DNA from 3 places in the Pelorhabdus rhamnosifermentans genome. Region 2 is predicted to be linked to each of the others. Evidence: riboswitches for the same ligand, from Rfam matches in the RefSeq annotation. Region 2 holds a riboswitch; each other region holds the start of a gene.
What was found. A riboswitch is a leader RNA that binds a small molecule or an ion and turns the genes downstream of it on or off. The one in region 2 is predicted to bind S-adenosylmethionine.
Positions count from the first base shown of each region.

Region 1: linked by a shared signal. The riboswitch ahead of Ga0466249_RS16210 (MetQ/NlpA family ABC transporter substrate-binding protein) and the one ahead of Ga0466249_RS10615 (YezD family protein) in region 2 are both predicted to bind S-adenosylmethionine.
Region 3: linked by a shared signal. The riboswitch ahead of metK (methionine adenosyltransferase) and the one ahead of Ga0466249_RS10615 (YezD family protein) in region 2 are both predicted to bind S-adenosylmethionine.

Region 1 covers NZ_JAHGVE010000014.1:74,823-78,909, reverse strand. Annotated here, with positions in the region: gene leuB (3-isopropylmalate dehydrogenase) at 1-794, shown strand, start outside; SAM riboswitch class I at 875-979, shown strand; gene Ga0466249_RS16210 (MetQ/NlpA family ABC transporter substrate-binding protein) at 1,105-1,929, shown strand; gene Ga0466249_RS16205 (rhodanese-like domain-containing protein) at 2,176-2,568, shown strand; gene Ga0466249_RS16200 (hypothetical protein) at 2,683-3,756, shown strand; gene ilvD (dihydroxy-acid dehydratase) at 3,828-4,087, opposite strand, start outside.
Region 2 covers NZ_JAHGVE010000007.1:185,467-189,553, forward strand. Annotated here, with positions in the region: gene Ga0466249_RS10605 (phospholipase D family nuclease) at 1-6, opposite strand, end outside; gene larE (ATP-dependent sacrificial sulfur transferase LarE) at 280-1,092, shown strand; SAM riboswitch class I at 1,139-1,238, shown strand; gene Ga0466249_RS10615 (YezD family protein) at 1,325-1,678, shown strand; SAM riboswitch class I at 1,949-2,055, shown strand; gene metA (homoserine O-acetyltransferase MetA) at 2,127-3,044, shown strand; gene Ga0466249_RS10625 (homocysteine synthase) at 3,067-4,087, shown strand, end outside.
Region 3 covers NZ_JAHGVE010000004.1:85,062-89,148, reverse strand. Annotated here, with positions in the region: gene metK (methionine adenosyltransferase) at 11-1,198, opposite strand; SAM riboswitch class I at 1,267-1,373, opposite strand; gene coaBC (bifunctional phosphopantothenoylcysteine decarboxylase/phosphopantothenate--cysteine ligase CoaBC) at 1,420-2,625, opposite strand; gene rpoZ (DNA-directed RNA polymerase subunit omega) at 2,625-2,831, opposite strand; gene gmk (guanylate kinase) at 2,868-3,521, opposite strand; gene remA (extracellular matrix/biofilm regulator RemA) at 3,511-3,774, opposite strand; gene Ga0466249_RS06485 (YicC/YloC family endoribonuclease) at 3,818-4,087, opposite strand, start outside.

The DNA.
Region 1 (4,087 bases), on a different contig from region 2:
TACGGCAGTCATTGGAGCTTTATGCAAATTTACGCCCCATTCGGGTACCTGCCATACTTGCGGAACGTTCTCCCCTCAAGGCTGAAAAGGTTACAGGTGTGGATATTCTCATTGTTCGGGAATTGAGTGGTGGCATTTATTATGGTGAACGGCAGGAAGGGGCTGTGCAGGATGGTGTGGAACAGGCATTTGACAAGGAAAGTTACAGTGTGCCTGAAATAGAACGGATTACGCGGTTTGCTTTTCGAGCGGCAAAGTTGCGTCGGAATAAGGTGACATCTGTTGATAAGGCCAATGTTTTGGCAACGTCACGTTTATGGAGACGGACAGTTGAAAAATTGGCAGCAACTGAACCGGAGATTAAGGTCAATCACTTGTACGTTGATAATTGTGCCATGCAGCTGATTTTAGCGCCCAAGCAATTTGATGTGATTGTGACAAATAATTTGTTTGGTGATATTTTAAGTGATGAGGCGGCCGTGATTGCCGGGTCGATTGGCATGTTGCCTTCGGCAAGTATTGGTAGCGGTACGGGGCTTTACGAGCCTATTCACGGTTCGGCACCGGATATTGCGGGCCGTGGTCTGGCCAATCCTCTGGGAACAATTCTTTCTGCTGCGCTTTTACTGCGTTATTCTTTAAAGGAAGAAGCAGCAGCTTGCCTGATTGAGGCGGCTGTAGATAAGGTACTTGAAGAAGGGTATGGTACAATTGATTTAGTTCAATCGGGTATGACGCAAGTGACAACAAGCGAAATGGGAAGGCTTGTTGAACGCCAAATAGGTAAAATTTAAAAATAAAAAAGTATTGACAGCTTTGTAAAGTAAATGATAACATTAATTTAATGTTACACGATAATTTAATATTACTGTGACTCTTATCCAGAGTGGTCGAGGGACTGGCCCAATGACACCCGGCAACCTGCAGCAATGCGGTGGTGCTAAATCCAGCAGGACAATTTTGTTCTGGAAGATGAGGGGAAAAGTGGAACGCAACTAAACGTTTACCCCTTTCCTCGGAAGGGGGTTTGTTTTATTTAATACGGATTCTTTAGCTTTGTTTATTCTATCATTAAAATTAGTATGACTGGAAAGGGTGTTTATAATGAAAAAGTTTATTGGTATTTTTTCGTTAGTCTTATCTTTCGTATTTCTATTAACTGGCTGCGGCGGTAATACAGCAAATAATTCAAATAATGGGACTCAGGCTAAAACCGTTCTCAAAGTGGGGGCTACGGCTGTACCTCACGCGGAAATTCTAAACTTTGTGAAGCCGCTATTAGAAAAAGAAGGAATTGATTTACAAATTGTTGAGTTTAGTGATTATGTTCAGCCCAATACGGCATTAGCTGATAAGGAATTAGATGCTAACTTTTTTCAACACATTCCTTATTTAGAGAAATTTGCTTCAGAGCATAATTTGCCATTGACCTATACGGTTCCTGTACACATTGAGCCCATGGGTGTTTATTCGAAAAAGGTGAAAAACCTTGCTGACATTGCTTCGGGTGCTGAGATTGCTGTGCCGAGTGATCCGACAAATGCCGGACGGGCTTTGGCTTTGCTGGAAAAAGCCGGTCTGATTAAACTGAAAGAGGGCGTGGGTATTAAAGCGACAGTAAGCGATATCGCCGAGAACCCCAAAAATTTAAAGTTTCGTGAATTAGAAGCACCACTTTTGCCGCGGGCCTTGGATGATGTGACTGCCGCTGTGATCAACACGAATTATGCTCTGGAGGCCAAGCTTGTGCCAACAAAGGATGCACTTATTATTGAAGATAAGAATTCTCCTTACGTGAATATTTTAGCCATCCGGAAAGGTGACGAAAATCGTCCGGAGATTCAAAAGTTATCAAAAATCTTAAATTCTGATGAAGTAAGGAAATTTATCCAAGATAAATATCAAGGAGCTGTTGTACCAGCCTTCTAAAGAATGATAAGCAGATAAGCGACTTTATTGCATCATGTGATAAAGTCGCTTTTTTATGACTTTTATAACAAAAAAACGAAAGGCAAAAATTTCCGTATAAGCAAATAAATTATTATCTAAAATAATTTCGTAATACTATTTTAATTGATTTATGAACAGGGGTGAGTTTGCACTAGACCAAGCAACTTTTTTTGTATAGGCGAATAAAAATAGATACAAGATAGTAACATGAAGGTGACGTATGTGATGGAACAACTGCTTGTTATTATTATTTTCTTGATCATTGTTTTACTTATTACGCGTATTACGCGGCATATTCGGTTGAGTCAGGTTCCGCTGGTTTCTTTAGATCAAGTTGAAGTTGCCTGTCACGAATCGAGGGTACTCATTCTGGATGTACGAACAACAGACGAGTATCATGCGGGCCATATTTTGGGCGCTCTTTCACTTCCCTTTTATGAACTTGCTGAAAGAATAGACCAAGTACCAAGAGAGCGTCCTGTCTATGTTATTTGTCAGACTGGCCGACGAAGTTTTCAGGCCGTAAAATTTTTAATGTCCCAAGGCTATAGTCAAGTTTTTAGCGTATCACAAGGCATGGAAAAATGGCGGGGACCTTTAGTCAAAGAAACGATGTGAAAATAACAGGAAATCATTCTCTTTGCAACAGGAAAATGAACAGGCCTTTGGCGAAGTACTTATAAACGATAAATGTGTAACTTAATGGTTATCAGTTGTAATGGAGAGATGTCTGTGAATATATGCGACAATCATTTAGAACATGTACGAACCCTGCCGTTTTCAAAGGTTTTGACGCTTGCGCCAGCTGAGATGGCTCAGTCTTCCTATATTATTGCGCAGCATTTTGAGTACTTAAAAAGACAAGCTCAATCGATTTGTCAAAGCGATCTGCGTGAAAAAGTATTGGCCATCTTAATGAATCCGTCACCTACTTTTATGAAAAAGTTAGCTAGGCAGTCAATGCAGCAACAGAAGATAGAACAATTAGGGGCCGAGGGCTTTTATCAGCGTCAGCGCTATGGAACGCGTATTATTCCGCTTTTTCCTGCCTGTGATGATTTTCTCGTTGCGCCACAGTCTTTTGATAGTGCGCCAGGAAGTGGTTATTTTCGTCATCATGCTTATCCCGGCGGCCTTGTACTCCATACGTCTGTTAATTTACAGTCGGCGCTTGGCATGAAGGCCGTTTATGAGCAGAGTTATGGATTTTCAGTCAATGCCGATGTGTTGATTGCGGCGCAAATTTTGCATGATTGTCAAAAAACTTGGGTGTTGCAGTGGCTTGACAATGGCCGGATTTTTCCTCAGGCCAGTTTGGCTCGAACGGGGAGCCATCATGTTTTCGGTCTGGCTGAATCCATTACACGTTGTTTTCCAGCCGAAGTCATTATTGCGCAGGCTTGCGCCCATAATCATTTAGGTGCGAAAGATGCGGAAGGCGATATTGTGGGGTGGATTCGTGCTGCTTGTATTTTGACAGATACAGATCCCGTTCACGAGGGATATCTATCACTAGATGGCTGGACTTTGCCGAAACCACGGCCGCTAGAAAACTGTATTACTCATCTTGGTGATCATAATTGGGTAGTTAGTCTGCCAGCCAGCCAGTGGATGAATCCGCTGCTGGAGAAAATTGCACAAGATGAATATGGATTGACTATCAATGATATTAATGGGCGTCCCTATTATCAGTTGCGTAATTATCTTTATTCCCAGATTACGACGTTACTATTTTATCAGGTGTATGCTACGCAAGGTGAGCAAGCAGTAAGACAATTAGTTCGTAAATTGGTAGTACCTGATTAAAATTGTTTATAAAAAGTGCCAACAGGAAATGCAGGGTCCTGTTGGCACTTTCTATACAATCTTTTCTTTAGTTACTTTAATACAGCACCTGTGTTGGCTGATGTCACCAGACGAGCGTAACGCGAGAGATAACCTGTTTTCACCTTCGGTTCAGGCTGAACCCAGGCTGCTTTACGGCGGGCAAGTTCTTCCGGGCTGACGAGGAGTTCTAATTTACGATTGGGAATGTCAATATGAATGGCATCCCCGTTTTTAACTAAACCAATTGTGCCGCCTTCCATAGCCTCAGGGGAGATGTGACCGATACAAGCGCCTTGTGTGGCACCACTGA
Region 2 (4,087 bases):
TTGCATGGTGTTCCTCCTTAAAATAAAAAATATACTAAATAAATACGATGAAAAGTCATTATACTCCTGCTAAAGGGAAAATTGTGCATCAGTGGTGTATGGAACATATGAAAATAAATGGTCAAAGGCTAAATATTGGAATTGACAAAAGCCTATGGATTGTGCTAAATTTATAACAAATGTTTATATTGTTAGTAGCTGATCAGAAAAACTGAAGGCTAATTATGTCTCTATCAAGGGATGTAGTTAGTCTTTTTTGTTATTTAAAGGAGAATTTATATGGAGATTGTGCAGCAGAAACTCATAAGGCTTAATGAATTACTGCAAAACTTTGAAAGTGTGGTAATTGGTTTTTCCGGCGGTGTGGACAGTACGTTCTTAGCTGCGGCTGCAGCCAAGATTTTAGGTGAGAAAGCCGTCGCTGTGACAGCCTATTCGCCTACATTGCCTGAAAGTGAAAAGCAAGAAACAGTGAAGTTTGCCAAACGAATAGGAATTCGTCATGTTCTTTTAGCTATTAATGAACTCGGTGATGAAAATTTTGTTGTAAATAATGCACAGCGCTGTTATTTTTGTAAAAAGACTCGTTTTAGTGAAATTGCTAGATGGGCGAACAACACGGGTTATGACTGGGTACTTGAAGGATCCAATGCTGATGATGCCGAGGATTTTCGGCCAGGAATGAAAGCTGTTGAAGAACTTAACAAAGTGGCTTCACCACTTCTTGAAGCGGGATTAACAAAAAACGAAATTCGTCAGTTGTCGAAAGAATGGGGACTTCCGACGTGGGATAAACCGAGTGCCGCTTGTTTATCATCCCGCGTAGCTTACGGAGAAAAAATAACGGCAGAACGACTGAGTCAAATTGAGCAGGCTGAGGAATTTATCAAAAGGATTTGTCCCGGTCAAGTCAGGGTCAGACATCATGGCAATTTGGCGCGGATTGAAGTAGATGCCAATCAGATTCACCAATTCAGTCAGATTGAAGTGCGACAAAAGGTTGTTGAACAGCTCAAAAACCTTGGTTTTACTTTTGTTACCTTAGATTTAACTGGTTATTATACAGGCAGCATGAATGCCGCACTCAAATAGTCCAGAGAAAATCGTTTATCCAGTTTAGTCAACTTTTATAGTAAGACTCTTATAAAGAGTGGTCGAGGGACTGGCCCGATGACACCCGGCAACCGGCGCTTGCGCAAGGTGCTAATTCCAACAGGATGATTCCTGGAAGATGAGAGAAGGTGGTTCTTACTAACCCTTTTTCTTATAAAAGGGTTATTTTTTTTACCTCTGTTTTTTTAAAATGATCGAGAGGGGAATGGAAATGTTGGCAAAAAAGCATTCAATTACGTCGGAGGCATTGGAGCAGATTATGGCTATTGTAAAAGATATTGGTCATGGCAATATTACGTTAATGACGCAGAATTTTCGTTTGATTCAAATTGAGCGAAATGAAAAGATCCGTCCGTGCGATTTGGAAACACTGGCCAAGCCGGAAAAAAATATCCGCAGAGGTTGCAATTATGCGGCTGCGAGGGCGGGTATTCTGGAGGCTTGTCAAGCCTTAGAGTTTGGTCAAGTGGTTATTGTCATTAAAGATGGGAAAATCGTCCAAATTGATCGCACGGAAAAACAACGATTTCCTTCACTTGTGGGTCTTAATGGTGATGGCATATAAGAGACAATGATTAATCATGAATTTGGTCCCCAGTTTAATGTGTCAAGCATTGCGCCGGTTTTGAATCAGGCAGTAAGGAACAATTGGAATCAGGTCACAGTATTGGCCTTTCGAAAAAACCAGAAAATTTTCTTGACGGAAAGATTGTAATGGTGTAAGATGATAAAAAAGCAAAAAGTTACTGACTTAGCTGATCAAAAAAATTGAAGGCTAAGCATGAGGATGGGATCCTATGCTTGGCCTTTTCTTTTACAATTGAATAGTCTTGATTTCTTATCTAGAGTGGTGGAGGGACTGGCCCGATGAAACCCGGCAACCGGTATTTATTTAAATATCACGGTGCCAATTCCTGCGATGTTCGCATTGAAAGATGAGAGAGGGTAGTAGTTCATAGAATAGCCTCTTTCAATTGAAAGAGGCTATTCTTTTTAAGAAGGGGTTGGAGCATATGCCAATAAACATACCAAATGATCTTCCGTCAACTGAAGTTTTGAACAATGAAAACATTTTTGTTATTAATGAGGAGCGGGCTTTTCATCAGGATATTCGGCCACTGAATATTATTATTTTAAACCTGATGCCTGACAAAATTACGACTGAAACGCAAATACTAAGGCTCTTAAGTAATTCGCCTTTACAAATCGACATTACATTGCTTTATCCAAAATCACATTCTTCCCGTAATACACCGAAGGCACATTTAGTCAAATATTATGAGCTATTCGAAGACATTCAAGACAAAAAATTCGATGGCATGATTATTACGGGTGCACCTGTTGAACAGATGAATTTTTCTGATGTCGATTATTGGCCAGAACTGATCCAGATTATGGAGTGGAGTCGACTGCATGTCTATTCGACTTTACATATCTGTTGGGCAGCTCAGGCCGGGCTATACTATCATTTTGGTATTCCGAAGTATTTGCTGCCAGAAAAAATATTTGGCGTTTTTCCTCATACAATCAACAAAAAAAATGTACGGTTGATGCGGGGATTTGATGATGTTTTCTTTGTTCCTCATTCGAGACATACAGAAGTTAAAAGGGAGGATATTGAAAAAGTTTCTGAACTAGAAATTTTGTCTGAGTCGAGTGAAGCAGGCGCTTATTTAGTGGCAACAAAAGGTGGCCGCCAAATTTTTGTGACAGGACATTCCGAATATGATCCTCTGACATTAAAAAGAGAGTATGACAGAGATGTATCTAACGGACTTCATATACATGTTCCGCAAAATTATTATCCTGGGGATGATCCTGCAAAACAACCGATTGTAAAGTGGAGGGGGCATGCGAACCTATTATTTTCAAACTGGCTTAATTATTACGTATATCAGGAAACACCATACAATTTAAATGAAATTGGCTAACAATTGAAAGGGAGAGAGTAAAATGAGTGAAAAAAAATTAAGTTTTGAAACATTACAAGTTCATGCCGGTCAGGTACCTGATCCAACAACAGGATCAAGAGCTGTTCCGATTTATCAGACAACATCTTATGTATTTAATGATGCTGAGCACGCTGCAAATCTCTTTCAGTTAAAAGAGAGTGGCAACGTTTATACACGCATTATGAACCCAACGACGGATGTGTTAGAAAAAAGAGTGGCCGAATTAGAGGGCGGCGTCGGTGCACTTGCCACAGCTTCTGGCTTATCTGCTATTTTGTATGCCATTTTGAATGTTGCCAATGCTGGTGATGAAATTGTTGCAGCAAGTACGTTATATGGCGGCACTTATGAATTGTTTACCGTAACCTTACAGAAAATCGGCATTCATGTTGTGCTAGTGAATCCTGATGATCCTGAAAACTTTAGAAAGGCCATTACGGAGAAAACTAAGGCCGTTTATGCCGAAACGATTGGCAATCCGCGTATCAATGTGCTTGATATTGAGGCTGTTGCGAACATTGCCCATGAAAATAAAATTCCTTTTATTATTGATAATACTTTTGGCACGCCCTACCTTGTAAGACCGATTGAATATGGTGCCGATATTGTTGTTCATTCGGCAACGAAATTTATTGGTGGACATGGTTCTACTTTAGGTGGCATTATTGTTGATTCAGGCAATTTTGATTGGATTGCAAGCGGAAAATTTCCTGATTTTACAACGCCAGATAAGAGTTACGGCGGACTAAGGTATGCACAGGATTTAGGTAAGCCCGCCTATATCTTAAAAGCCCGAGTTCAACTGCTCCGTAACATGGGGGCTACGCTGAGTCCGTTTAATGCATTTTTATTGATTCAAGGACTGGAAACGCTTTCTTTACGAATTGAAAGACATGTGGAGAATACACGGAAAATAGCTGAATTCTTAAATAATCATCCAAAGGTTTCTTGGGTGAATTATCCGGAATTAGCAGGCAATCCTTATCATGATCTGGCGAAAAAGTATTTGTCGAAAGGCGCTG
Region 3 (4,087 bases), on a different contig from region 2:
GAAAAAAAGTTTACAAACCTGCTTCCTGCCGAAGAATAGCCGCTTTATCTGTCTTCTCCCAAGGCAGATTTAGATCATTGCGACCAAAATGTCCATAAGCTGCTGTCTGACGATAAATAGGACGGCGCAAATCAAGCATTTTAATAATTCCTGCTGGACGCAAATCAAAATGTTTCTTCACAAGCGCTACAATAACAGCATCATCCACTTTACCTGTATCAAATGTTTCAACTAAAATAGAAACAGGCTGAGCAACACCAATGGCATAAGCAAGCTGAATTTCGCATTTATCAGCCAAACCACCTGCCACAATATTTTTAGCCACATAACGAGCAGCATAAGCACCACTGCGGTCTACCTTCGTTGGATCCTTGCCTGAAAAAGCACCGCCGCCATGACGAGCCATCCCGCCATAAGTATCAACAATAATTTTCCGGCCTGTCAGCCCACAATCCCCCTGAGGCCCCCCCACAACAAAACGGCCTGTTGGATTAATATAATATTTCGTATCATTATCAAGTAATTCACTCGGAACAATCGGTTTAATCACATGAGCAACAAGATCTTCCTCAATCGTTTTTAAGTCCACTTCAGGTCCGTGCTGAGTCGAAATAACAATGGTATCAATCCGTTTTGGCTTGCCATCAACATATTCCACAGTAACCTGTGTTTTACCATCCGGACGCAAATAAGGCAATTTATTTGACTTTCTTACCGATGATAACTGAAGAGAAAGTTTATGAGCCAAAGAAATCGGCAAAGGCATGAAATCATCTGTTTCATTTGTTGCATAACCAAACATCATGCCTTGGTCTCCTGCCCCAATAGCATCGATCTCCATTTCACCTTTTTTAGCTTCCAGGGCTTTATCAACTCCCATCGCAATATCGGCTGATTGCTCATCAATGGAAATTAACACGCCGCACGTGTCACCGTCAAACCCAAATTTTGCCCGCGTATAACCAATATCTTTAATTGTATTGCGCACAATTTTCGGTATATCGACATAACAATTTGTTGTAATTTCGCCAGCCACATGAACCTGCCCTGTTGTAATAAGAGTCTCACAAGCCACTCTGGCAAAGGGGTCCTGCCCAATTAAAGCATCTAAAATACTATCCGATATTTGATCAGCTATCTTATCGGGATGTCCTTCAGTAACTGATTCAGATGTAAAAAACTGCTGTCTATTTGCCATAATAAATCCCTCCTAAATCATCATTTGCATAACAAAAAGCTCCCACAACAAGGGGAGCGATTATTTCTCTCCCATCTCGCAAGAATCTCTCGCCGGAATTGGCACCGTTTTAGCCTAAACTAAATGGTTGCCGCAGTATCATCGGGCCAGTCCCTCCACCATCTCTTGATGAGTCGATATGTATTTTACCAATAAAATTGTATAGCAAATACCCAAAAAAATCAAGTCCTATTTGTAACTAATTCGCGAATATAGTCGAGAATACAACAAGCAAGCTTCTCCTTCGGCATTTGCGGCAAATCAACGATTTTTCCATCCCGAAAAAGAAGTTTGGCAATATTCGTGTCGACATTAAATCCAGCGCCAGGCGCTGTAACATCATTGGCCACAATCATATCTAAATTTTTCTCGTTCAATTTTTTCTTTGCATAATTCACAACATTTTGTGTCTCAGCAGCAAAACCAACAAGAAGCTGTCTTTCTTTAATTTGACCCAATTCCCGCAAAATATCCGGATTTTTTGTTAATTTTAAAATAAGCGTATCATCATTCTTTTTGATTTTTTGCATCTCAGCAACTTCAGGACGATAATCAGCCACAGCGGCCGCTTTCACAACAATATCACAGGAAAAAAAATTCTTCAGCACTTCCTCGCGCATTTCAGCAGCACTTTCCACTTTAACCACCGTAACATTCGGCGGATGGGAAAGTCCTGTTGCACCTGAAACAAGAATCACCTTTGCCCCGCGGCGTGCGGCTTGTGCTGCAATGGCGTAACCCATTTTCCCGCTTGAACGATTGCCGATATAACGGACAGGGTCAATGGCTTCCCTTGTACCGCCTGCTGTGACTAATAAATTTTTTCCTGCAAAATCATTCTCAGCAGCAACATGGTCGACGACAAAATTCACGATATCACAAGGATCTGGCAAACGCCCCACACCTTCAGTACCGCAAGCGAGTAGCCCGCGCGCAGGTTCTATAAACTGATAACCAAGCAATGTAAGTTCCTGGATATTTTTTTGCACAATCGGATTGCAATACATCTGTGTGTTCATGGCTGGTGCAAAAATCACCGGCGCTTTCGTCGCCATCACTGTCGTTGAAAGCATATCATCAGCAATACCATTCGCTATTTTCCCAATGATATTTGCTGTCGCCGGTGCAACTAAAAAGACATCAGCCATGGTTGCCAAAGCAATATGCTCAACATTCCACTGTTTCATTTCTCCCCACATGCTGACAACAACCGGGTTGGCACTCATTTCCTGGAAAGTCAGCGGCGTAACAAAACGAGCTGCCGATTCCGTCATAATAACATGAACAATAGCACCCATTTTACGTAATCTACTGACAATATCCACTGCCTTATAAACAGCGATCCCACCAGTCACTCCAAGGACAACCTGTTTACCTGCAAGTGACACTATTTTATGCCTGCTTTCGTGCGTTCATAACCAATCTTTGATTGAGCAATTTCTTCTAAAGCCATCGTTACAGGCTTACTTGATCTACATTCAACAAGTTGTTCCTCACCGTCCATAAGCTGGCGGGCCCGTTTGGCAGCAAGCACAACTAAAGTATATTTACTGTCTACCTTATTCACTAATCTATCTAATGATGGATAAATCATTAGAAATCCCCTCCTGCAGTAACCATTAATTTTTAACTATTTTTCATTTACAAGACTGCCGCATGTACAAATTTGTTCAATTACAGCCGTGTTACGAGAAATGCGACAATGTTCCGCTTCAATAATTGATTTTACCTGACTAACTGCTGTTTCAACAATATCATTGACAACAACATAATGATACTCCTTGGCACAAGTAAGTTCTTGCTTAACACAGCCCAACCGTTTTCTAATTACACTTTCGCTATCTGTTCCCCTTGTTACAATTCGATGTTCCAGTTCATCAAAAGAAGGTGGCAAAATGTAGATAAAGACCCCTTGTGGAAAAGAATGCTTGACTTTCATAGCCCCTTGAATATCAATTTCCAGTATCACATCATGTCCCGCCGCAAGCTCTTCTTCCACATAACGGCGCGGAGTTCCATAATAGTTTCCATAAACTTCGGCCCATTCTAATAACTCATTTTTGTTACGCATTTCTTGAAATCTCTCTTCAGAAAGGAACCAATAATTCACACCATGTTCTTCGCCCGCGCGTTTGGCACGTGTCGTAACGGAAATAGAATAATGAATCGCAGGAGAGGAACGCAATAAAGCTTTGCAAATCGTTCCTTTGCCAGCTCCAGATGGACCGGAAATTACGAGCAGAGCTCCCTGGCGTCGTAATTTTCTGCCGTCTTTATTCTTCATCGTCACTCGTATCCCTACTTGCTAGACGATGAGCTACCGTTTCAGGCTGTACAGCAGATAAAATGACATGATCACTATCGACAATAATAACGGCACGCGTCCGACGACCATATGTAGCATCAATTAGCATCCCTCGATCACGCGCTTCTTGAATAATTCGTTTTATTGGTGCAGACTCAGGACTGACAATGGATATAATGCGATTTGCTGATACAATATTGCCAAAACCAATATTAATAAGTTTAATTTCCATGCTTCCATTCCCCCTGTTTTCTTTCTAGTAATTCCGCTTCTCACTACTCTATATTTTGGATTTGCTCGCGAACCTTCTCAATTTCGCTTTTCATGGCCACAGTAAGCGTCGCAATGTGAAAATCATTGGCTTTTGATGCAATTGTATTTGTTTCACGATTAAATTCCTGCACCAAGAAATCCAATTTGCGTCCCACTGCCTCACTACTATCTAAGATGCTCGTAAACTGATCAAAGTGGCTTTTTAGCCGCACAATCTCTTCTGTAATAGAAATGCGATCTGCAAACAAAGCGGCTTCTTGCAGCAAACGACC